2 regions of the Kribbella koreensis genome follow, and region 1 is predicted to be linked to the other one. Evidence: riboswitches for the same ligand, from Rfam matches in the RefSeq annotation. Region 1 holds a riboswitch; the other holds the start of a gene.
What was found. A riboswitch is a leader RNA that binds a small molecule or an ion and turns the genes downstream of it on or off. The one in region 1 is predicted to bind glycine.

Region 1 (11,679 bases):
CAGGCCGAAGGCTCGGTCCTGGTCATCTCCGGTGATGGCGACGCGACCCTTTATCTGCGCGAGACGGCTGGGCCGGGCGAGGCGGACTTCTTCGCCAACGCGCGCGACGGCGAGCTGTGGATCGGGCCGGTACCAGGGTTGAAGGACTGGTCCGACGCGTTGCAGCTGCCGTGCCGGCCCATTGAGGAGCTGCCTTCGGCCGTGCGCGGCGCAGTACCGGCGATGCTCACGACGTACGGCGTGGAGCCGTTGCTGGACGCGTTCGTCGGAGGTAGCGGCGCGCAGGAGCTTCGGCAGGTGCTGGCCGAGCTGCGGCGGATCAAGGACGACTGGGAGCTCGACCAGCTGCGCGAGGCGGTTGCAGCGAGTGTGCAGGCGTTCGGCGATGTGGCGAGTGAGTTGCCCGAGGCTGTGCGTGGCGGCGGCGAGCGGTGGCTCGAAGGCACCTTCGACCGGCGCGCGCGTACTGCGGGTAACGGGCCGGGCTACGCCTCAATCGTTGCTGCTGGCAACCACGGTCCGGTGCTGCACTGGGTCCGCAACGACGGTGCCGTCCGCGAGGGTGACGTCATCCTGCTCGACGCCGGGGTGGAGACGCGGACGCTCTACACCGCTGACGTGACGCGGACCTTCCCGGTGACTGGTGAGTACACGCCGGCTCAGCGGCAGGTGCACGACCTGGTGCACAAGGCTCAGGTCGCCGCGCTGGCAGAGGTTCGCCCGGGTGCGCCGTACCGGGCCTTCCAGTACGAGGCGATGCGGGTGCTGATCGAGGGCCTGCAGGACTGGGGCGTCCTCGACGTCTCGCTCGACGAGGCGCTCGGCCCGGACGGGCAACAGCACCGCCGGTACGTCGTCTGCGGGCTCGGCCACTACATCGGCCTCGACGTCCACGACTGCGACGCGGCCCGCCCCGAGACCTACTTCGCCGCCGACCTCGACGTCGGCATGGCCCTGGCCGTCGAACCAGGCCTGTACTTCCACCCCAACGACGAAACCATCCCACCCGAACTCCGCGGCATCGGCATCCGGATCGAGGACAACGTGGTCGTCCACTCCGACCGCCTCGAGATCCTCACCGAAGCCCTCCCGATCACCACCGACGGACTGGAGGCGTGGACCCGCAGTCATCTCCCACGGTGACCTACCCGGTGCGTACCGTCAGAGCATGAAGCTGATCGGCTGGGGCATGATCGTCGTCCTCCTGGACTTCCGCTACGACAACTTCGATGTCGTGGTCGATCTGGCCGGCTGGCTGATGCTGTACTTCGGGCTGTGCCGCCTCCGGAAACTCGACAACGCCTTCCGCCTGGCCGCCGGCTTCGCCTTCGTCGGCGCTCTGGCGTCTCTGCCTGAGCTGCTCCCGCTGCTGGGTGGTCGCGCGATCGTCGGTGGCGAGCTCCGGCTGGCGTCGCTGATCGTCATCGGCGGGATGGTGATCGTCCTGACCTGCACCGGACTGATGCGGCTGGCCGACCGGGCCGGCGACCGCTCACTGGAGCAGCGGGCCCGCTGGTTGCGGGGTACCGAGGCGGTCTCGATCGTGATGAGTCTGCTGATCGGGCCGCGGCAGCTCGTCGTCTCGGGCGGCGATCGGATGGGAGACGTCGTGGGCCTGCTGGGCCTGTTGTCGGCCGGGCTGGCGTTCGTGGCGGTGCTCTGGTTCGTGCTGCTGGTGTTCTCGCAGAACGTGGTCGCGGCAACGACTGAGCGTAGTCAAGCAATCACTTAAAATAATTCGGTCACAAGTAGTAACACCGGGCCGTCCAGCACGATGTAAGGAGCGGGGGAGGGTCAATCTCGGCCCGGTGCGCGGTAGTGGGGGGCCGCGGCTGCGCACCGGCCGAGCTGGCCCCGGCTGGGAACCCGGGGGGGATCCCAGGGATTTACGGCACGGGGGGATTTTCGTGATGAACCTGCGAGTGCGGGTGGTGCACTGCACCTGCGCCGGCGACCAGCACTGGTTCGCCGACATCGACGACACCGATGATCCGCAGCCCGACGATCCGTACTGGTTCGTCGACCGCTGCAGGTCCCAGGCCGAGGCTCTCGAGCGCGCGTGCGCCCGGCTCCTCGAGCTGTCCAGCGAGGTGCTCCGCAGCGGATCGCTCACCCGTGTCCAGGAAGCGCACCTCGTCTCCGTCTGACAGCCGGTTGGGAACAATGATGGGGCTCCTCGCCATGCCCGGCGAGGAGCCCCATCGTCATCAGGACGCCGGCGGTACCGCCGGACAGGTCGTGCCGCGTCGCGGAACGGTCAGTGAGATCAGGTAGCTGTCGATTGCTTGCCCTACGCAAGGACTCTTGGTATAGCTGCCGTGTCCCCAGCCCTCGTACGTGAGCAGCACCCCCTGCTCGCCGAGCTGGCGCGCGACACTGGTCGCCCAGCTGTAGCCGGTGGCCGGATCGTGAAGCGCGTTCGCGAGTAGCGCGGGGGTCTTGAGGCCGCGAATCTTCAAGTCCTGTTGGGGATTCACGGCCTTCGGCAGCCCGAGGCAGTTGGTCACCGCGAGCAGCGTCGGCGGGATCTTCAGGTCCTGGTTGTTCCGCGCGAGCCGTCGTACGTGCGCTGAGAACTCACCATACGTGCGGACCGGCAGGCTGAGGTCCCGGCAGAACGGTGCGAGCGTGTTCGGGGCCAGCCCGGTCGGTACCGGGGGTTCGCCCGTCGGTGGGGCGCTCGTCTCCAGCCGCTTCAACAGGTCGGCCAGCGCGGCCCACTGCGGCTCGTAGAGCATCCGGAACACCCCGAAGGTCAGCGTGAACGGCGTCGCCTTCACGCTCGCCTGCCGTGGATCCGGCAGCTCGCCACGACCGGCCCGGGCGAGCAGTTCCGCCCACAGCGCGTGGATGTCGCGCCCGTGTAGCGAGCAGGCGGTCGCCTCTTCGCACCAGTTCACGAACTCGGTGAACGAGTCCTGCGCCGTCGCGGCCTGCGCGTCGAGGAACTCACCGGTTGTCGAGTCGCCGTGGTCGAAGACGCTCTCCAGGACGAGCGCGCGCAGCCGGTGCGGGTACCTCTCGGCGTACAGCTCACCGAGCATGGTCCCGTACGAGCTGCCGTGGAAACTGATCTTGGTCTCACCCAGCGCCGCGCGGATCGCGTCGACATCGCGAACCGTCTGCAGGGTGTCGATGTGGTCGTAGACCGGCCCGGTGTGGGTGCGGCAGTCCTGGTCCAGTTCGCGGTTGTAGCGGATGGTCTGGTCGAACTGCGCGCGGCTGCTGATCTGCGGCGAGGGCTGCTTGGCGAGCAACGCGGCCGAGCAGACGACCGGGTTGCTGCGGGCGATCCCACGGGGGTCGAAGCTGACGATGTCGAACCTGTCCTCCAGGGCGTCGCTGAAGCGGGTCATACCGGTCCGGATCCGGTCGACCCCGGAGTCGCCGGGGCCGCCCGGGCCGAACACCAGGGTGCCGATGCGGGTTGACGGGTCTTTCGCAGTACGGCGGGCTATCGCCAGGCCGAAGGTGGGTCCGTCCGGGTGGTTCCAGTCCACCGGGACCTGGAGGGTCGCGCATTCGGAGCCGGCGACGAGCTTGGGATCCTCTTTGGGTTTGACCTCGCAGTCGGTCCACTGCAAGGACTTCGGTTGTACGGCGGTTGCCGGTGGCGCGACCAGGCCGGCGATGACGACGCCGGCGATCGCACCCCACGTGATGAGCTTCATCCCCCGATCCTGGGCAAACGCCTTCCCGTGCGCATCGGGGACAGACCCGGCCCGAACCCCCGGCTCGCCTTGGGGGACTTGTTAGGGTCACTGATCTGATGACTGAGACGACGACCGCTGTTGAGACTCCGGCCGGATCGAAGCACGCGACGGTGTTCCGTGCCGTGGCGATCGCCGAGGCGATCTCCTGGACCGGGCTGCTGATCGGGATGCTGTTCAAGTACGTGCTGTCCGACAACGAGATCGGCGTGAAGATCTTCGGGCCGGTGCACGGCACGATCTTCATCGCCTACGTGATCACGGTGCTCGCGGTCCGCAAGCAGCTGCGCTGGACGGTCCCGGTCACGCTGGCCGCTCTGGCCGCCAGCATCCCGCCACTGTTCACCTGGTTCTTCGAGCTCTGGGCGCAGCGCACCAACCGGTTGTCCTGAGTTCACCCGCTGCCGGATTGACGCGCGCGGCCGGTCCGCCGTACCGTCGCGGCGAGTAGTGAAATCAGCAGCCGCATGAACCCGTGCGGGAGAGACCCGGGCCTGACCCGGGCGCCGTAGGAGCAACTCTCCCCAAGAATCTCTCAGGCACCTTCACCGTGCGGGCGAGGCACCTCTGGAAGGCACACTGCCTGACAGAGCGGGGAGGCATACCAATCGGTCAATGGCGACCAGGAGGCCTCCAGCATGGCGATCAGCGTGTTCGACCTGTTCAGTATCGGGATCGGCCCGTCGAGCTCCCACACCGTGGGACCGATGCGAGCCGCCCGCACCTTCGCGCTCGGCCTGGCCGCGGACGGGTTACTCGACCGTACAACGGCCGTCGAGTCGCAACTCTTCGGCTCCCTCGGCGCCACCGGCCACGGGCACGGCAGCAACAAGGCGGTCATCCTCGGGCTGGAGGGTGAGGACCCGGAGACGGTCGACACCCGCTCGGTGGAGAGCCGGGTCGCCGCGATCCGCGCGGCCGGCCGGCTCCGGCTCGCCGGTCAGCGGGAGATCGTCTTCGACGAGAACAACCAGCTGATCATGCACCGGCGCAAGGCGCTGCCGTACCACCCGAACGGGATGACCTTCGTGGCCCGGGCCGCTGACGGCACCTGTCTGCGGGAGCGGACGTACTACTCGGTCGGCGGCGGTTTCGTCGTCGACGAGAACGCGGCGGCCGGTGACCGGATCGTCGCGGACCGTACTCCGCTCAAGTACCCGTTCCTGTCCGGCAACGAGCTGCTCGTCCGCTGCCAGGAGTCGGGCCTGCCGATCAGCGAGGTGATGCTCGCCAACGAGCTGGCCTGGCGGACCGAGCCCGAGATCCGCGAGGGCCTGCTGCACATCTGGCAGGTGATGCAGGACTGCGTCGACGAGGGCTGTGAGACCGAGGGCACGCTGCCGGGCGGTCTCAAGGTCCCGCGCCGGGCGGCCGCGCTGCACAAGAAGCTCAGCGGCGACAAGTGGTCGGTCGATCCGCTGAAGGTGATGGACTGGGTCAACCTGTTCGCGCTCGCGGTGAACGAGCAGAACGCGTCCGGCGGCCGGATCGTCACGGCGCCGACGAACGGTGCCGCGGGGATCATTCCGGCCGTGCTGCACTACTACCGTCGCTTCGTGCCGGGGGCATCGGAGGACGGCGTGGTCCGGTTCCTGCTGGCGGCCGCGGCGATCGGCGTTCTGTACAAGGAGAACGCGTCGATCTCCGGCGCCGAGGTCGGATGTCAGGGCGAGGTCGGCTCGGCCTGCTCGATGGCGGCCGCCGGGCTGTGCGAAGTACTGGGTGGTACTCCGGAGCAGGTCGAGAACGCGGCCGAGATCGCGATGGAGCACAACCTCGGCCTGACCTGCGACCCGGTCGGCGGGCTGGTTCAGATCCCCTGTATCGAGCGCAACGCGATGGCGTCGATGAAGGCGATCAACGCCGCCCGGATGGCGATGCACGGCGACGGCGTCCATGTCGTCTCGCTCGACAAGGTGATCAAGACGATGCGCGAGACCGGCGCCGACATGAAGATCAAGTACAAGGAGACCTCACGTGGCGGCCTGGCCGTGAACGTGATCGAGTGCTGACGGATCCTCCACGTGCGCGTTGTGCCCCAACCCGGCCAGCGTGACGACGTGCCCGCCCAGCGCGGTCAGCTCGGCATCCGTGTTCATCGGATCAAGCTCACCGCGCGCCAGCACGACCTCCGCCTGACTAGCCGCGATCAGCTTCTCCATACCCGGCGCACCCACCGCCCAGGTCCCCGGATCCATCGCCAGCCGCCACCGCCCATCGACCTGCTTGATCCCATGCTCAACCGCGCCGCTGTCCGGCTCGACCAGCCCTTGTAACCCAGACACCTTGAGAAACCGGGCAGCCGCCTCGTCCCGACTCTCGAACCACCCGATCGGTTTCTGCGCCAGCGCCCCCGCCCGCCCCAGATCATCCGCCGACCAGCTCACCTTCACCCCCAACGCCACCACCCGATCCACCTGCACGCCGTACCGCCCACTGGCCAACTCCAGCCCAATCACCCCACCGAGCGAATGCCCGACGACCACCAACCCCTCCCGCACCGGCAGCGCCTCCGCAACCGCGCCCGCCATCGACTCGAAGGTGTACCGCGGGAGCGTAGGTGCACTCCCGTGCCCGGGCAGGTCCGGCGCGATCCGCGGCTGCGGCCACCCGTCCCAAACCCGGCCGGTAGCTCCTAGTCCATGCAGCAACACGAGAGATGACATGCGGGCCAGGCTCTCAGACCCGGGCCGCTGTCACCAGGGGACGAGGCCTGTGTTGCGTTGGTAGGTGGCTGTGGGGCCGGTTTTGTCGATGGTGGCCAGGCGGACGATGCTGGCGGCGCCTTCGGGGATGGACTGGTGGCCTCGGTGGCCGTTGAAGTCGGTGGCGGTGTAGCCGGGGTCCACGGCGTTGATGCGCATTTCGGGGTTGAGGTGGGCGTACTGGGCGGTGAGCATGTTGAGGGCGGCCTTGGAGGAGCTGTAGATCGGGGCGGGGATCCAGGCGGCCTCGCGGACCGTGGGGTCGGTGGCCATACCGATGGAGCCCAGGCCGCTGCTGACGTTGACGACTACGGGGTTGTCGCTTGCCTTGAGCAACGGCAGGAAGGCGTTCAGGACGCGGAAGGCGCCGAAGACGTTGACGTTGTAGACGGTCTGGAAGTCGTCGGCGGTGAGCTGGTCGGCGGGCTTGAAGGGGCCGGGGATGCCGGCGTTGTTGACGAGTACGTCGAGGTGGCCGGCCTCTTCCTGCACCTGCTTGACGGCGTTCTGGACCGACTCGTCGTCGGTCACCTCCAGCTGGACGAAGCGGGCACCGAGCTCGTCGGCCGCCTTGCGTCCACGCTCGGGGTCGCGCGCACCGACGTACACGGTGTGGCCGAGGGCAACGAGTTGACGGGCTGTTTCGTAGCCGAGGCTCTTGTTGGCCCCGGTGATGAGTGTTGTTGTCATGGCTCCAATCTCGTCGCTTCGCGACGGTGCAGGTAGTGCACGCTTTGTCCTGGGGATTGGCAGTACCCAGGCTGAAGCGCGGGTTGCGGGAGATACTGGACGGGTGGCTGAACTAGGCAAGACGCTCCACGCGTGGCGGGATCGGGTGACTCCCGCCGAGGCGGGCCTGCCCGCGGGCGGGCGGCGGCGGGCGCCGGGGCTCCGGCGTGAGGAGCTGGCGCTACTGGCCGGGCTGTCGGTCGACTACATCCTCCGGCTCGAGCAGGGGCGGTCGTCCGCGCCGTCGGCCCAGGTACTGACCGCGTTGGCCCGGGCGCTGCGGTTGACTGATTCCGAGCGGGACCACCTGTTCGTGCTGGCCGGTCAGACGCCACCGCGGCCCGGGGCGATCTCGACGTACATCCCGCCCGGGGTGCAACGGCTGATCGGCCAGCTCGAGGGTGCGCCCATCTGCGTGTGCGCCGCCTCCTGGACGATGATCAGCTGGAACCCGCTCTGGTCGGCGCTGATCGGCGACCCGTCCGTCTTCCGGGGCCGCGAGCGCAACATCATCTGGCGGCACTTCATGCGGCCCGGAATCGCGGGCTTCGACCGCGTGGCGCAAACCCCGGAGCAGGCGGCCGCCTTCACCCGGGCCATGGTCACCGACCTCCGCGCCGCCACCGCCCGCTACCCCAACGACGCCGACCTCCGCGACCTCATCAAGGAACTGCGCACCGGTAGCCCCCGTTTCGCGGCGCTATGGGACGACCACGTCGTCGGCTTTCATGAGTCCAACGTCAAAACCATCAACCACCCGGAACTCGGCGAGATGCTCCTCGACTGCGACGTCCTCACCGCCCCTGGCAGTGACCTCCGCCTGGTCATCTACACGGCCGCCCCCGACACAGAAGCCGCCGAAAAACTCCGCCTGCTCTCAGTCCTCGGCCTGCAAGCCCTCAGCTGATGCCGAGGCCGAGGCCGACGTTGAGGCTGACGCCGAGGTGTTGAGGATGGTTCGGGCTACTAGGTCGGGGGCGTCGTTCATGGGGACGTGGCCGCAGCTGTAGAGCGGGATGATCCGGGCCTCGGGGATCTGGAGGTGGGCCCGGGCCGCCTGGCGGGGGAGGAGGATTCGGTCGTGGGTGCCCCAGGCGATGGTGACGGGGAGGTCCGGTACGTCGCCGTCGAAGGTGACTCCGGATTTGCCCAGGCGGGCCACCCGGTCGAAGGCGGTGGCGGTGCGGAGGGCGAAGGTTTCGGCGACCACTGCCTCGGGGGCGCGCTGGGCGGGGTGGTTGTAGATCATGCCGGTCATCACGCGGCGGCCGGCGGCGGTGCGGGCCATCCGGCGGATGGTTGAGTCGGGGGTGCGTTGAGCCACCCGGCGCATGTTGGCCAGGACATTGAGGGCCCAGGAACGTTCGCGAGGAGACCAGAAGCCGGCCGGGGACAGTGCGGTGACCGAGCGGACCGAGCCGAGTTGGCCGAGGCGCAGGGCGACCAGGCCGCCCATCGAGTTGCCGGCGACGTCGGGTTTGCCGAGATCGAGCGCAGTACAGAAGGCTTCGACGGCGTGGGCGAAGGAGTCGACCTCGTCGGGGATGCCGGCCGGTACGTCGGGAGACTCGCCGAAACCGGGGAAGTCGAGCGAGATCACGTCGCGCGACTCGGCCAGCTGCTCGATCACCGGGTCCCATGCCTGCCGGTGGTGACCGATGCCGTGCAGGAGTACCAGCGGCGGACCCGCGCCCTTGCGGTCGTACGCGATCTCCACCCCGGGGACACCGGCCACGGTCACGGTCGCAGTAGCGCTCATGAACTCATGGTCACCCCGGGGTGGCCTCCTGTCATCGTGACATGGCCGATGTCACATACCTGAGAAGATCAGTACGGATCGACCTCGCTCGACGAGGCATTTCCGAGGACCGAGGCCTGGAGCTGGACCTCCCAGCCCTGGTTCTTGCCGAACGGCTGGTCGAACTTCTTGAACGAGCAGTCCGAGCTGAACTGGCGCCGCTTCGGGTTCCAGTCCTTGCCGCTCTTGATGTACAGCTGGTAGCCGCCGCCGATCCGGCGGACCGTGGCGGTCTTCTTGGCCTGGACGTACATCATGATGTGCGGCTTGCCCGGGGCCTTGCCGGTGGGGACGATCGAGACGGCCACGTCGCTGGACGAGCCGTTCTTGACCCGCAGCGCGCCGGACCCGCCGTTGCCGGTACGCACGATGACGTCACCGTTCGACGGGCGGTTGTCGGTCGGCTCGGGGCCGAGGTCCGGCAGCGTCCGGCCGACGATCAGCCCGATGGTCCGCAGCTGGACCACCGCCGGGTTCAGCGTCGCGGTGAGCTGGCGCTGGAGTGCCTGCGAGACGTACGCGAGCCCGCCGCAGCCGATGTCGCTGGTGTCACCGTTGCTCATCGCGGTGGCCGCATTCCTCAAGCGCAGTTGAAGGACCCGGTTCGCGGGGATCGCCCGGGCCGGTGGCTTGATCGATCCCAGCTTGAGCGACTCGGCGTTCAGCGCCTGGGTCAGGTTGTCCAGCGCGGTGTCCAGGCTGTCTTCGGTCTTGACCCGTCCCAGCGCGCCGATCTCGCTGTCCAGCCGCTTGTCGAGCTCGAGCAGCACGCCCTGGTACTGCGCTTGCGTCAACGGCCCCGCGGGCTTCGGCGGCACTGTCGGCGTCGGTGCCGAAGTGGGCGCCGAGGTCGGCGCGGTCGTCGGGTCGGTCGACGACGTACTGGTCGTCGGTTCGACGCTCGACAATGTCTTGTCGTCGTCGGAATCGCCACAGCCCGCCACCAGCGCCAGCATGGCGATGCCGACGGAAATGGACAGAGTTCTGCGCATGAATGCCCCCAGGTCCTCGATGTTCCCCTTGTCAGCAAACCCTAAGTGGCAAAGGGATTCCCCGCGACCCCGAGGCCAGAACCTGTCAGACGCAGCAGAGGTCCGGGCGGTTCCGATCAGATTCGGGGCGCCGGCCGGACGAACGGGAAGGCGAGGGTGGCCCGGATGTTCTGGCCGGTCAGCATCATCATCACCCGGTCGACGCCGATGCCGAGCCCACCGGTCGGCGGCATCGCGTACTCGAGCGCGCTGAGGAAGTCCTCGTCCAGCGACATCGCCTCGGGGTCGCCCGACGCAGCCTTCAGCGACTGCTCGGTGAGCCGTCGCCGTTGCTCGACGGGGTCGACGAGCTCGGAGTACGCCGTACCGATCTCCGCGCCGAAGGCGACCAGGTCCCAGCGCTCGGCCAGCCGCGGGTCGTTGCGATGGGTGCGGGTCAGCGGCGACGTCTCGAGCGGGAAGTCGGTGTAGAAGGTCGGCAGGGTGGTCGTCGGCTCGACCAGTTCGTCGTACAGCTCGAGCACGAGTTCGCCCGCTGTCAGGTCGAAGCCGGCATGCACGCCGTGCTCCGCGCACAGTTCACGCAAACGCTCGATCGAGGTACCGGAGTCGATCGGTACGCCGGTAGCGCGACCGACCGCGTCGTGCACGGTGATCACCGGCCAGTCGCCCGAGATGTCGAGCTCGCCGTCGGGGCGCTTCACGATCGGCTTGCCGTGGACCGCCGTCGCGGCCTCGATCAGCAGCTCGCGGGTGAGCTCGCGCATCACGTTGTAGTCGGCGTACGGCTGGTACGCCTCGACCGAGGTGAACTCCGGGTTGTGGGTGGCGTCCGCGCCCTCGTTGCGGAAGTTGCGATTCAGCTCGAAGACCTTGCCCATCCCGCCGACGCTGAGCCGCTTGAGGAACAGCTCCGGCGCGATCCGCAGGAACAGGTCGGTGTCGTAGGCGTTGATGTGGGTGACGAACGGCCGCGCGTTGGCCCCGCCGTGCACCGCCTGCAGCATCGGCGTCTCGACCTCGATGAAGCCACGCGACTCGAACCCGTTCCGCAACGCCCGGACGGCGGTACTGCGATGCTGCATCATCTGCAGCGACTCGGGGTTCATCACCAGGTCGAGGTGCCGTTGCCGGACCCGCGCCTCCGGGTCGGTGAAGCCCTTTCGCTTGTCCGGCAGGGGATGCAGGCACTTGGCTGCCATCACCCACTCGGTAGCGGCGACCGACAGCTCGCCCCGGCGGCTGGTGACGACCTCGCCGGTGACGCTGACGTGGTCGCCGATGTCGACCAGGCGCCGCCAGTTGTCGACGGATTCCTCACCGGTCGCGCCGGCCGACAGCATCACCTGCAGGCTGGACAGACCGTCCTGCAGCAAGGCGAAGGAGAGCGCGCCATGGTTGCGCATCCGCATCACCCGGCCGGTGACGGAGACCTCGTGGCCGGTGTGGTGATCGGGTGGCAGGTTCTGGTGGAGCGCGCGGATCCGTTCCAGGGTTTCGGTTCGCGGTACCGTGACCGGATACGGATCGATGCCCTTGGCAACGAGTTCGGCGAGTTTGCAGCGCCGGATCTGTTCCTGCTCGGTCAGCCTGCGATCCGGCAGCACCGGCCTGAGCAGCTCCTGCTCCTGCTCCCGTACGGCCGCAGCGAACTGTCCGCCGTCGGCAGCCATGATCGCGTGCCGCTCGGCGGTCTCCGCGCTGTCGACGCGGGTCCATGGCCGAGGCGCCGGGAGGAAGCCTTC
Region 2 (11,679 bases), on a different contig from region 1:
GTGCGCGACCAGCCCGTTCTCCCCCGTGTACAGCACCGGGAAGGCGTCCTCGAGCCGCTTGGCGACGTAGTTGGCGGTCAGTACGGCGGCCTTGGTCGCCGACGTCAGCCCCTCGGCGCCCATCATCCGGATGTACGCCCAGGAGATCGCCAGCACACCGGCCGAGCCGAACGGCGCCGCGCTGATCGGACCGACACCCGACTCCGGGCCGGCCTGGTCGAGCAACGGGTGGTTCGGCAGGTACGGCGCCAAGTGCGCGGCGACCGCGACCGGACCGACACCCGGGCCACCGCCACCGTGCGGGATGCAGAACGTCTTGTGCAGGTTCAGGTGGCTGACATCGCCGCCGAACTCGCCCGGCCTGGCCAGCCCGAGCAGCGCGTTCAGGTTCGCGCCGTCGACGTACACCTGGCCGCCGTGGTCGTGGACGATCTGGCAGACCTCGGTCACGCTCTCCTCGTACACGCCGTGCGTGGACGGGTAGGTGATCATGATCGCGGCCAGCTTCTCCGCGTGCTCGTCAGCCTTGGCGCGCAGGTCGGCCAGGTCGATCGTGCCGTCATCGTTGCCCTTGACAACAACAACCTTCATCCCGGCCATCACCGCGGAGGCGGCGTTGGTACCGTGCGCGCTCGCCGGGATCAGGCAGACGTTGCGATCTTCGTTGCCCTGGGCCCGGTGGTAGCCGCGGATCGCGAGCAGCCCCGCGAGCTCACCCTGCGAGCCGGCGTTCGGCTGGATCGAGACCTTCGCGTAGCCGGTCACCTCGGCCAGCCAGCGCTCCAGCTGGCCGATCAGCTTCACGTAGCCGGCGGCGTCCTCGATCGGCGCCAGCGGGTGCATGTCGGCGAACTCGGGCCAGGTGACGGCTTCCATCTCGGTGGTCGCGTTCAGCTTCATCGTGCAGGAGCCGAGCGGGATCATGCCGCGGTCGAGCGCGTAGTCGTAGTCCGACAGCTTGCGCAGGTAGCGCAGCATCGCCGTCTCGGACCGGTGCGTGTTGAAGACCGGGTGCGTCAGGTACTCCGAGGTCCGCGTGACCGTCTCGGCCAGGGCGTCACCGCCGAGCGCCGCGTCGTACGTCACGCCGAAGGAACGGCAGACCCCGACCAGCGCCGTCGCGTCGGTCTTCTCGTCACAGGAGATACCGACGTGGTCCGCGTCGACCTCACGCAGCCAGATGCCGTTCTGCCGAGCCGTGTCGACAACATCCGCCGCACGACCGGGCACCCGGGCCAGGACGGTGTCGAAGAACTGGTCGTGCACGACCTCGACGCCTCCGGCCTTCAGCGAGGCGGCGAGGCTGTCCGCGTGGCGGTGGACCCGCTCAGCGATCGCCTTCAGCCCCTCCGGACCGTGGTAGACGGCGTACATCGACGCGACGACAGCGAGCAGCACCTGCGCGGTACAGATGTTCGAGGTCGCCTTCTCACGCCGGATGTGCTGCTCCCGCGTCTGCAAAGCCAACCGGTACGCCGGCGCGCCATCTGCATCGACCGAAACGCCGACCAGCCGACCCGGCAGCGACCGCTCCAGCCCGGCGCGCACCGACATGAACCCAGCGTGCGGCCCACCGTAGAACAGCGGCACCCCGAAGCGCTGAGACGACCCGATGACGATGTCGGCCCCGGCCTCGCCCGGCGCCTCGAGCAGCGTCAGGGCCAGCAGGTCGGACGCGACCGCGACGAGCGTCTCCCGGTCGTGTGCCGCCGCGATCAGCGGCTTCAGGTCCCGAACGACACCGCCGGAGCCCGGGTACTGCACCAGGAAGCCGAAGAAGTCGCCCTCCGGCAGCCCATCGGTCGTGTCAGCGACGACGACCTCGATGTCGAGCGCCTCGGCGCGCGTCTGGACGACCGCGATCGTCTGCGCGAAGCAGTCGGCGTCGACCAGGAACCGGTTGCTCTTGCTCTTGCGGTTCGACCGGTGCGCCAGCGTCATCGCCTCGGCGGCGGCAGTGCCCTCGTCGAGCAGCGACGCGTTCGCGGTCGGCAGGCCGGTCAGGTCGGAGACGACGGTCTGGAAGTTCAGCAGCGCCTCGAGACGGCCCTGGGAGATCTCCGGCTGGTACGGCGTGTAAGCGGTGTACCAGGCCGGGTTCTCGACCAGGCGGCGGACGATCACCGACGGGGTGAACGTGCCGTAGTACCCCTGGCCGATCATCGAGGTGGCGACGTTGTTGCGGGCGGCGAGCTGGCGCAGTTCGGTCAGCGCGTCGACCTCGGAGGCCGGCTCGGGCAGCCGGAGCGGCTCGGTCGAGCGGATCGAGGCGGGCACCGCGGCGTCGACGAGCGCGTCGACATCGGCGTACCCGAGGGTCTCGACCATCTTGGCGATCTCGCCGGACCGCGGGCCGATGTGACGGTCGGCGAACACCGCTGACACCTGAACAGGGGTTTCAGTCATTGTGTGGAGGCTCCGTTGCTGACAATTGCCGGTGGCCTCCCCCTCTGTCACGCGGCGCGCGCTTCAGAGTCGCCTAAGACACTCGGTCCATGGGCCTGAGAGGTTCCGGGGAGGAATTGCCCCTTCGGCGCCCGACCAGACAGCAGGTCGAGACTCTCCCGAGTGTTGTGTACGGCTGAGAACGAGGGTACCTCAGCCCGTCATCCGGGCACGGCGGCGGGCAGCGAGCTCGTCGTTGGCGTGGTCGTCGCCGGTCTCGCCGTGCGCGTCGAGCCGCTCGGTCGGCAGCTCGGACAGCGATCCCTCGACCTCGCGCCAGACGCCACCGAGGGCGATCCCGAAGACGCCCTGGCCGCCGGCCAGCAGGTCGATGACCTCGTCGGGCGAGGTGCACATGTAGACCGAGGCGCCGTCGCTCATCAGCGTGATCTGGGTCAGGTCGTCGATGCCGCGCTTGCTCAGGTGGGCGATGGCGCTGCGGATCTGCTGCAGCGAGATGCCCGCGTCGAGCAGCCGCTTGATCACTTTGAGCAACAAGACGTCGCGGAAGCCGTAGAGCCGCTGGGTGCCGGAACCGGTGGCCGGGCGGACGGACGGTGAGACCAGTCCGGTGCGGGCCCAGTAGTCCAGCTGGCGGTAGGTGATACCGGCCGCGGCACAGGCCGTCGGGCCGCGGAAACCGACGTCGTCGGGCATCGGTTTCAGGTCGTCCTCGAAGAGCAGACCCTGGACGCCGGCGGTGACGGCCGCCTCGGCGTGTGCTTCGGACGTCGACTGCGCCGTCAGATCTGTGTCGCCGGTGCGTGTCACGCCTGAGCCTCCCTGGGTACCGACTGGAACGGATCACATCCGTGGAGTTACAACACCCCACGACTCCTTCAAGGTAAGCCGCCGCTCAGGCCGGGTCAACGACAACCGCCCCGAGCCGGATGCGTGTCGCGGATCCAATACGAATCGTTACCTGTCAGCTCTTGTCGAAGTCTTCCGGTGTGACGTGATCGAGGAACTCGCGGAAGCGCTCGACCTCCTCCTCCTCGACCACCTCGTCGTCCTCGTTCTCACTGTCCGGAACCGGGATGCCGGCCTCGGCCAGGATCTCCTCGGTGCAGAACACCGGCGTACCGGTCCGCAGCGCGAGCGCGATCGAGTCCGACGGGCGGGCGGAGATCTCGGTCTTGTCGTCGAAGACCAGGATCGCCTCGAACACGCCGTCGGTCAGGTTCACGATCCGGACCTGGCTCAGCGTGTGCCCGAGCACCCGGATGGTCTCCGCGAACAGGTCGTGGGTCAGCGGCCGGGGAGGCTCCATCCCCTGCTGGGCGAAAGCGATGGCGCTCGCTTCGGCCGCGCCGATCCAGATCGGCAGGTACCGCTCTCCGCCGACCTCCCGGAGCAGCACGATCGGCTGACTCGAGGGCATCTCAACCCGGACTCCGACCACGTCGACTTCGCGCACTCCTTCAGCCTACTCTGCGGGCCAGGCCGGGGCTGCCCCGCCGGGGTCAGCGGGTGAGCCGTGACCGGACGAGTGCCGCGTGCAAACGCACCGCGAGGGCGGCCAGTTCGAGCGTCTTGTCGTCGCGCCGGGGCTGTACGACCTGCTCGATCAGCCCGACCTCACGATCGGCGGCGGCCCGGAACGGCCGCAGATGCCGCGGCTCGATCCCGTACTGCGCGAACTCGGCGGCCGCCTTGGCGATCAGGATCGCGTCGCCGTCGTAGTGGTTGCCCCGGGCCACGACGAGGTTGTGACTCTCCAGCTGCTCGAGCAACTCGGCCGTGATCCCGGCCGCCTCGCGCAGCTCGTCCCGGGTCAGCTTCAACTCGGTCCCGTACGTCGAGAAGTCCTCGGCATCGGGCAGCCCGGCAGGCTGGGGCAACGTCTGCGGCGCCGCCGGCCGGCCACCAGGAGCAGGCGGCCGCAGCCCGCGATCCATCGCGTCGAGGTGGTCCTTGATCACCTTCAGCGGCAGGTACTGGTCGCGCTGCGCGGTCAGCACATAGCGAAGCCGCTCGATGTCGGCGGTACTGAACTTGCGGTACCCCGAAGCGGTCCTGGCCGGCGTCACCAGCCCCTCCGCCTCGAGGAAGCGGATCTTGGAGATGGTGACGTCGGCGAACTCGGCCTGCAGGAGCTGCAGCACCTCACCGATGCTGCTGCCCCCTAGTGCGGAGTCTCCAGACTCAGGCTTGGCCACTGGCGTAGTAGACCAGCCGGTACTTGCCGATCTGCACCTCGTCGCCGTTCGACAGCTGCAGCTCGTCGATCCGGTCGCGGTTCACGTAGGTGCCGTTCAGGCTGCCGACGTCGCGGACCTTCACGCCCTGCGGGTCGCGCCGGAACTCCGCGTGCCGGCGGGACACGGTCACGTCGTCGAGGAAGATGTCGCTGTCGGGGTGCCGGCCGGCGGTGACCACGTCGACGTCGAGCAGGAACCGGCTGCCCGCGTTCGGGCCGCGCTGGACGATCAGCAGCGCCGATCCCTGGGGCAGCGCGCCGACCGCGGCCTCGTCCTCGGCGGACAGGCTCTCGCCGAGATCGAAACGCTCGGTCTCCGGCTCGACGCTGATCGGTGCGAGCATCGCGGTGTCGGTCACCCCGGGGGCGGTCACCGGACGGTCCGCGCCAGGGAGCATCGTTCCGCACTGCGAGCAGAACTTGCTGCCCTCGGAGTTCTCGTGCCCGCACTGGTTGCAGAACGGCATGCTGTGATCCTCCCGATCGCCGGCGGTCCGGCGACGTTCTCGTTGACCCCGTGATGACAGTGTGGACTAGGACCCCAACCCTCGACCGGCGGTTGAGGTCCGACAGAACTTACCAGCTACTGCCCTGCGTCCGAAGTTCAGCTCTGGTCGAGCTGTCCCTTGTACGTGTCGGCGTCCATCAACGCCTCGATCTCCTCGTCGTCGTCGACCTCGATGTCGAGCAGCCAGCCCTCGCCGTACGGGTCGGTGTTGACCAGGTCGGGCTGGTCGGCCAGCGCCTCGTTGACGGCGCGCACGGTGCCGTTGAGGGGCGCGAACAGGTCGCTGACGCTCTTGGTGGACTCCAGCTCGCCGCAGGAGTCGCCGGCCCGGACGGCGGTGCCGACCTCGGGCAGCTGTACGTACACGATGTCGCCGAGCGCGTCCTGGGCGAAGTCGGTGATACCGACCCGCACCGGGCCGTCGCCGGCCTTGACCCACTCGTGCTCGGCCGTGTACTTCAGATCTTCGGGATACACCTCGGTCCCTCTTTCTTTCAATGGAAACTGCAGGGAGTTACTTCGTCGGGCTCGGTGCCGGGCGAGCGTAACGATGCTCGTCCGGCGCGTGCAAGACGGTGATCGACACGCTCGGCAGCTCGCTCACCTCGGCGGTGCCGCCGACCTGGGGACCCTCGACCTCGCTGACCAGGCCGCCGGGGAAGTTGGCCGCCTCGGCCAGGTTGTGGGCATCGCCGATCGCCTCGATCACGTACGGCGACTGCACCTTCTCGCCGTCGATCTTCACCCCGGGCGGGTCGTCGACCAGATCGGTGCTGGCCACCACCCGGACCTGCCCGTTGATCTGGATCGCCTCGGCGCCCGCGTCGCGGAGCTCCTCGATCGCGTCCAGCAGGTTGCTGGACTGCATCTTGGCGTCCGGGTCGTTCAGCGTGATCCGGACCCCGGGGCCGACGGCGGGCAGCGTCCCGGCCAGGATGCCGAGCACGCGCACCTGCTGCTCGGCCTGCTCACGGGCGGTCTGCGCCTTGTCCGCGCTGGAGGTCAGCGTGTTCTTGCGCGCCTCCAGTTCGGTGATCTCGGTCTCCAGCCGCCGGGTGTTCTGGCCGAGGCCGTCGAGGATCGCGATCAGGTCCTCGCGGCGGGCGTTCTGGTAGCCGTCGTCGGCCCGGTTCACCCGGACCTGGACGACCGCCATACAGGCCACCAGCGCCAGCACCACGGCCACGATCGCCTGCCCGCGGGACGGCTTGAATCCGGTCCGCAGCCGCCGCAGCGCCAGGTTCGGCGTCTTCGGTTTCGGCTTGGGCATCGGCGTCGGCTCGGCCGGCTCCGGCTTGTCCGGCGGCGGGAACGGGGCGTCGGTACTCATCTCAGGCCCTGAAGACGTGGCGCCGGATCGCGGCCATGTTGGTGAAGATCCGGATCCCGAGCACGACCACGACGCCGGTGGACAGCTGCGAGCCGACCCCGAGCTGGTCGCCCAGGTAGACGATCAGGGCCGCGATCAGCACGTTCGAGACGAACGAGACGACGAACACCTTGTCGTCGAAGATGCCGTCCAGGAACGCCCGCAGGGCGCCGAAGACCGCGTCCAGCGCGGCGACCACCGCGATCGGCAGATAGGGCTGGGCCCACTCGGGTACGTCGGGAGCGACCAGCAGACCGACGACGACGCCGATCACCAGGCCGAGGACGGCGATCATCTCCCACCCACCTTCGCGTACCGCAGCGCGATGGTGGCATCGGCTGGCACCAGCAAGGAATCCTCCGTCGTGATCGTCATCCGGACATGGAAATTGCTGACCAGGTACTGCACCCACTGGCCGCCCGAGCTCTGCGCGAACCGGGCCGGCATGGTCGCGGTGTCCCCGATCGCCAGCACCGTGTACGGCGGGGTCAGCGAACTGTAGTCGACGGTGATCGCGCTGCCCGCACCGCGGATCGCGGTCAGCGTGGTCAGCCGGTGACCGTTCACCGAGATCGCCTCCGCGCCGGCCGTCCACAGCCCGTTGACGAACTGCTGCAGGTCGACGTCGAGCAACCGGCCCTGCTTGTCGTCGGAGTCCTTGGCGTCGTCGACGACGGCCTTCAGGCCCGGACCGGTCACCGCGACGGCTCCGACCTGCAGCTCGAGGTCGTTCAGCTTCTGCTGCAGCGCCGCGCCCTCGCTGGTGTTGCTCAGTCCACCGGCCTGCAGCCCACGGACCTCGTCGGCGAGCTTGATCTGCTCGCCGCGCAGGTCGGTCAGCCGGCCGTCGGCGGTGTTGATCCGGGTGATCAGTTCTTTGCGCTGCTTCTCCGCCTCGGGCGCGCTGCGGTAGTTCTGCGACGCGGCGACGGCGAGCAGGAAGCCCAGGAAGAGCAGTGCGATCACCAGGATGATCCGGTGCCGCGACTTGTTGGCCTTGCCGCCCTGCGACGGACGGGCTTTCGCCGCGACGGCGTAGCCCTCGTCCAGCGGGTGGGCCATCAGGTTGTTCAGCAACGACATGGACGCGTCGACGCGTCGCTGCCCGGGTGGAGCCTGGCCGGGTGGAGATTGGGTCACGGGATCGCCCTTAGCCCGCCTGCTTGCTGATCGGCTTCACGGTCTGCATCAGATGGCGCAGCTGTGCGAAGTACAGGGCGCCGGCCCAGTAGTACAGAGCGGTGCCCCAGATCGCGAAGGCCCAGCCGAAGACGCGGGCCAGCAGGTTGAGCGTGCTGTCGCCGTCACCGAGTAGCAGCAACGGGAACGCGTACAGCAGACAGAAGGTCGCGGACTTGCCGAGGAAATGCACCGGCAGTGCGTTGACGCCCCGGCGGTGCAGCGCCGGCAGAGCGAAGGTGAGCAACAGGTCCCGCAACGGCAGTGCGATCGCCAGCCACCACGGGATGATGTCGCGCAGCGCGAGACCGAGCACGGTGGCGAAGATGTAGAGCCGGTCGGCGACCGGGTCGAGCATCTGGCCGAGCCGCGTGGTCTGGTTCATCCGGCGCGCGATCTGGCCGTCGGCCCAGTCGGTGAAGCCCGAGATCGCCAGCACCAGCAGGGCCCAGCCGTCTTCCTCCGGCCCGAGGATCAGCCAGAGGAAGAGCGGTACGCCCAGCAACCGGATGAAGCTCAGTGCGTTCGGGATCGTCAGCACCCGATCGGACACTTCCAGGTCCGGCACGCGATCCTCCCCCTGCTTGCGAATCGGGCGACCGCGAACGGCGCCCCTGTCCCGGTCGTTACTGTACTTGGGCCCGGTACCGGGTTCTGCCCCGGCCACACCGGTGTTCCTTGATTAGGTGAACGTATTCACAACCGCATGGCTACGCAGGCCGCGGCGCGGTGACCCGAAGGTGACCTGATCGAGATCAGCCCGTAGCTCGGCCCGGTCCGGCTCTAGGCTGGGACGGTGAAGTTTCTGGTACTGATCTACGGCAATCCCGAGTCGCGGCAGGTCTGGGACGGGCTGTCCGACGAGCAGAAGGCCGAGTCGATGACCGGGTACGCCGCGCTCAACGACGCCCTCGCGGCCAGCGGCGAGCTGGTCGTCTCGCATTCGCTGGGTGACCCGGAGGCGACCAAGCAGGTGGTCTTCCGCAACGGCCGGCCGATGACGACCGACGGGCCGTTCGCCGAGGTGAAGGAGCAACTGGCCGGGTTCTACCTGCTCGACTGCCCGTCGATGGAGCGGGCGCTGGAGATCGTGCCGCAGATCCCCGAGGCACCGTTCAGCATCGTCGAGGTACGGCCGATCCGGGACCTGAGCTCCTTCAGCTGATGATCGACCAGCTGCTCCGCGAGCTCGCCCCACAGATCGTGGGTCCGCTGGTCCGCCGGTACGGCGGGTTCGACACCTGCGAGGACGCCGTCCAGGAGGCGCTGCTGGCCGCGTCGCAGCAGTGGCCGGTCGACGGGGTGCCGTCGAATCCGCGGAGTTGGCTGATCACCGTCGCGTCGCGCCGCCGGATCGAGATGCTGCGCAGCGAGGCCGCCCGGCTCCGGCGCGAGGAGACTGTCGCGGGGCTGGAATCCTCCGAGCCCGCGCCTCTTGATGTCGACGACTCCTTGACGCTGCTGTTCCTCTGCTGTCATCCGTCGCTCACTCCCCCGTCGCAGATCGCGCTGACGTTGCGGGCGGTCGGCGGGCTCACCACGGGCGAGATCGCCCGCGCGTTCCTCGTCCCGGAGTCGACGATCGGCCAGCGGATCAGCCGGGCGAAGGCGACGATCAAGAAGGAGGGCGCGGAGTTCCGGCTACCTCCTGCCGACGAGTTGCCGGAGCGGCTGACCGCAGTACTGGCCGTGCTGTACCTGATCTTCAACGAGGGCTACACCGCAAGCTCCGGCGAATCTCTGCACCGAGTCGAGCTGAGCACCGAGGCCATCCGGCTGACCCGTCAACTGCAGGCCCGACTCCCCTCCGAGGGCGAGGTCGCCGGCCTGTTGGCTCTCATGCTCCTGACCGATGCCCGCCGCCCGGCCCGCACCGCACCCGACGGCGCACTGATCCCGCTGCCCGACCAGGACCGCTCCCTGTGGCTTGACGACTTTGTTGCTGAAGGCACCGAACTGATCTCGGCCACGCTACGCACCGCCTCCATCGGCCCCTACCAACTCCAGGCCGCGATCGCCGCCGTCCACGACGAAGCACCCCGGGCCGAAGACACCGACTGGCGCCAGATCCTCGTCCTCTACGAACTCCTGGAAACCCTCTCCCCCGGCCCCATGGTCAGCCTCAACCGCATCGTCGCCCTCGCGATGGTGCACGGCCCGGAGTACGGACTGGAACGCCTAGCAGCCACCGCCGACGACCCGGCCCTGAAAGACCACCACCGAGTAGAAGCCGTCCGGGCCCATCTACTCGAACTCTCCGGCGACACCACCGCCGCCCAAGCCGCATACCGCCTCGCCGCCCGCCAGACCCTCAGCGCTCCCGAGCAGCAGTACCTACTCGCCCGCGCCGACTCGCTCTGAACCCTCACCGCGTGATCAGTTTTCTGAACACAAGCCCGCTGTGACCAGAAAACTGATCACCTACGACCAGGTCGTCGCACGCTCCGCGAACTCCTCCGGTGCGCTGTGCATCGGAATGACACAGAGCAGCTGCCCGCCCGGCACCCGCATCGTGTGACACCCCTGCCAGCTCGCCACCTCGACCGCCCCCAGCCCCGCCAACCGCGCAACCTCGGCGGCGACGTCGTCGGTCTCGATGTCGAGGTGGTACCGAGGCTCGTCATCGACTGCCTGGACAGCCAGTACGAACCCCGGCAACGCTCCCTTCAGATCCGTGTACTGCGGCTCGCCCGGCTCGCTCTCCGGGGTGGCGTTCAGGGCCGCCGCCCAGAACGTCGACGCCTCCACCGCCTGCTCCTTCGGTACGTCGATCAGAAAAGTAGACACTCGGCTCCTGTGCATTCTCCGAACTTAGTGCTCCGTCAGCGAGGTAGCTTGAGCCGGATGATCGTCGTGCCGGCCGAGTTCGTCAGGACCACCGTCGCCCGCGAGGGTGAAGCCTGTACTCCGTGGCTCGACGCGCTCCCGTCGCTGGTGGCTGAGCTGCTGGATCGCTGGGACTGCGAGCCGGATGGGGCTGTGATGTTCGGCGGCGTGGGGATCATCGTTCCCGTCCGACGAGGCGATGCGGGCGTCGCAGTACTGAAGGTGTCCTTCCCTCATCCCGGCAACCGGTACGAACCTGACGCCTTCGCAGCCTGGGCCGGCCGGGGGGCCGTCGTACTGCATGAGCGGGACGACGATCACTTCGCGATGCTGCTCGAGCGAGCGCATTCGACGACCCTCGCCTCACTGACCGACGAAGACGAGATCGCCGAAGTCGCCGGCCGCCTCAACCACTTGCTGGCCATCGACGCACCCGCCGCCCTACCCCGGTTGCAGGACCAAGCAGACTCCTGGGCGGAAGACCTGGAGAAGGACGCCCGTACGTTGCCGCATGGACTCTCGTCCCGCGCGCTCGACGCCGCCAGAGCGACCATCGACGAACTCGCCCGCACGCAACCGAACCTGATCATCCACGGCGACTTCCACGGCAGAAACATCCTCCGCGCCGACCGCGAACCCTGGCTGGCCGTAGACCCCAAAGGCTACGCCGGAGACCCCGCCTCCGACGCCGGCACCCCTGCTCAAAACCCGCGCCCTGACCATCCTCACCACCCCCGACCCCGCCAAGGGCCTCCACCGCAGCCTCGACATCTTCGCCGAAGCAGCCCACCTGGACCGCGAACGAGTAGGCCGCTGGGCCCACCTCCACGCAGTCCGAACCACCTTCTGGGGCCACCACCACGGCTACCGCCGAGGCCGCACCGGTCCCGCCCTCACCAACCTCCTAACCCTGGTAACCACCCTCGTAAACCACCTCACTCCACCTCGCCCCGCGTAGAAGCAGGGTGGGTGGTGGCGGTCCAGGAGGTGAGGATTTGCAGGGCGTCGTGGGAGGGGGTGTTGGGGGCGGCGGTGAGGATGAGGATTCGTTGGTCGGGGTCTTCGGGGCTGACCCAGGTATCGCAGTCGAGGAAGAGCTCGCCGACCAGGGCGTGGCGGTAGTGCTTGGTGGCCGTGCCGGTGCTCGTCACC

Region 2: linked by a shared signal. The riboswitch ahead of gcvP (aminomethyl-transferring glycine dehydrogenase) and the one ahead of ABD116_RS25450 (L-serine ammonia-lyase) in region 1 are both predicted to bind glycine.

What each region holds. Positions count from the first base shown of each region.
Region 1 covers NZ_BAAAHK010000013.1:255,693-267,371, forward strand. Annotated here, with positions in the region: gene ABD116_RS25425 (aminopeptidase P family protein) at 1-1,143, shown strand, start outside; gene ABD116_RS25430 (hypothetical protein) at 1,169-1,732, shown strand; gene ABD116_RS25435 (hypothetical protein) at 1,911-2,147, shown strand; gene ABD116_RS25440 (alpha/beta hydrolase) at 2,208-3,671, opposite strand; gene ABD116_RS25445 (DUF3817 domain-containing protein) at 3,770-4,102, shown strand; glycine riboswitch at 4,179-4,271, shown strand; gene ABD116_RS25450 (L-serine ammonia-lyase) at 4,349-5,722, shown strand; gene ABD116_RS25455 (alpha/beta fold hydrolase) at 5,684-6,376, opposite strand; gene ABD116_RS25460 (SDR family NAD(P)-dependent oxidoreductase) at 6,407-7,105, opposite strand; gene ABD116_RS25465 (helix-turn-helix transcriptional regulator) at 7,209-8,051, shown strand; gene ABD116_RS25470 (alpha/beta fold hydrolase) at 8,022-8,903, opposite strand; gene ABD116_RS25475 (hypothetical protein) at 8,972-9,934, opposite strand; gene lysX (bifunctional lysylphosphatidylglycerol synthetase/lysine--tRNA ligase LysX) at 10,051-11,679, opposite strand, start outside.
Region 2 covers NZ_BAAAHK010000017.1:224,102-235,780, reverse strand. Annotated here, with positions in the region: gene gcvP (aminomethyl-transferring glycine dehydrogenase) at 1-2,406, opposite strand, end outside; glycine riboswitch at 2,480-2,577, opposite strand; gene ABD116_RS30620 (MerR family transcriptional regulator) at 2,599-3,192, opposite strand; gene ABD116_RS30615 (bifunctional nuclease domain-containing protein) at 3,371-3,862, opposite strand; gene ftsR (transcriptional regulator FtsR) at 3,909-4,550, opposite strand; gene ABD116_RS30605 (zinc-ribbon and FHA domain-containing protein) at 4,591-5,112, opposite strand; gene gcvH (glycine cleavage system protein GcvH) at 5,250-5,630, opposite strand; gene ABD116_RS30595 (DUF881 domain-containing protein) at 5,668-6,483, opposite strand; gene ABD116_RS30590 (small basic family protein) at 6,485-6,817, opposite strand; gene ABD116_RS30585 (DUF881 domain-containing protein) at 6,814-7,662, opposite strand; gene clsA (cardiolipin synthase ClsA) at 7,673-8,269, opposite strand; gene ABD116_RS30575 (YciI family protein) at 8,498-8,866, shown strand; gene ABD116_RS30570 (RNA polymerase sigma factor) at 8,866-10,062, shown strand; gene ABD116_RS30565 (VOC family protein) at 10,123-10,488, opposite strand; partial or broken gene ABD116_RS41865 (aminoglycoside phosphotransferase family protein) at 10,546-11,196, shown strand; gene ABD116_RS30555 (helix-turn-helix domain-containing protein) at 11,463-11,679, opposite strand, start outside.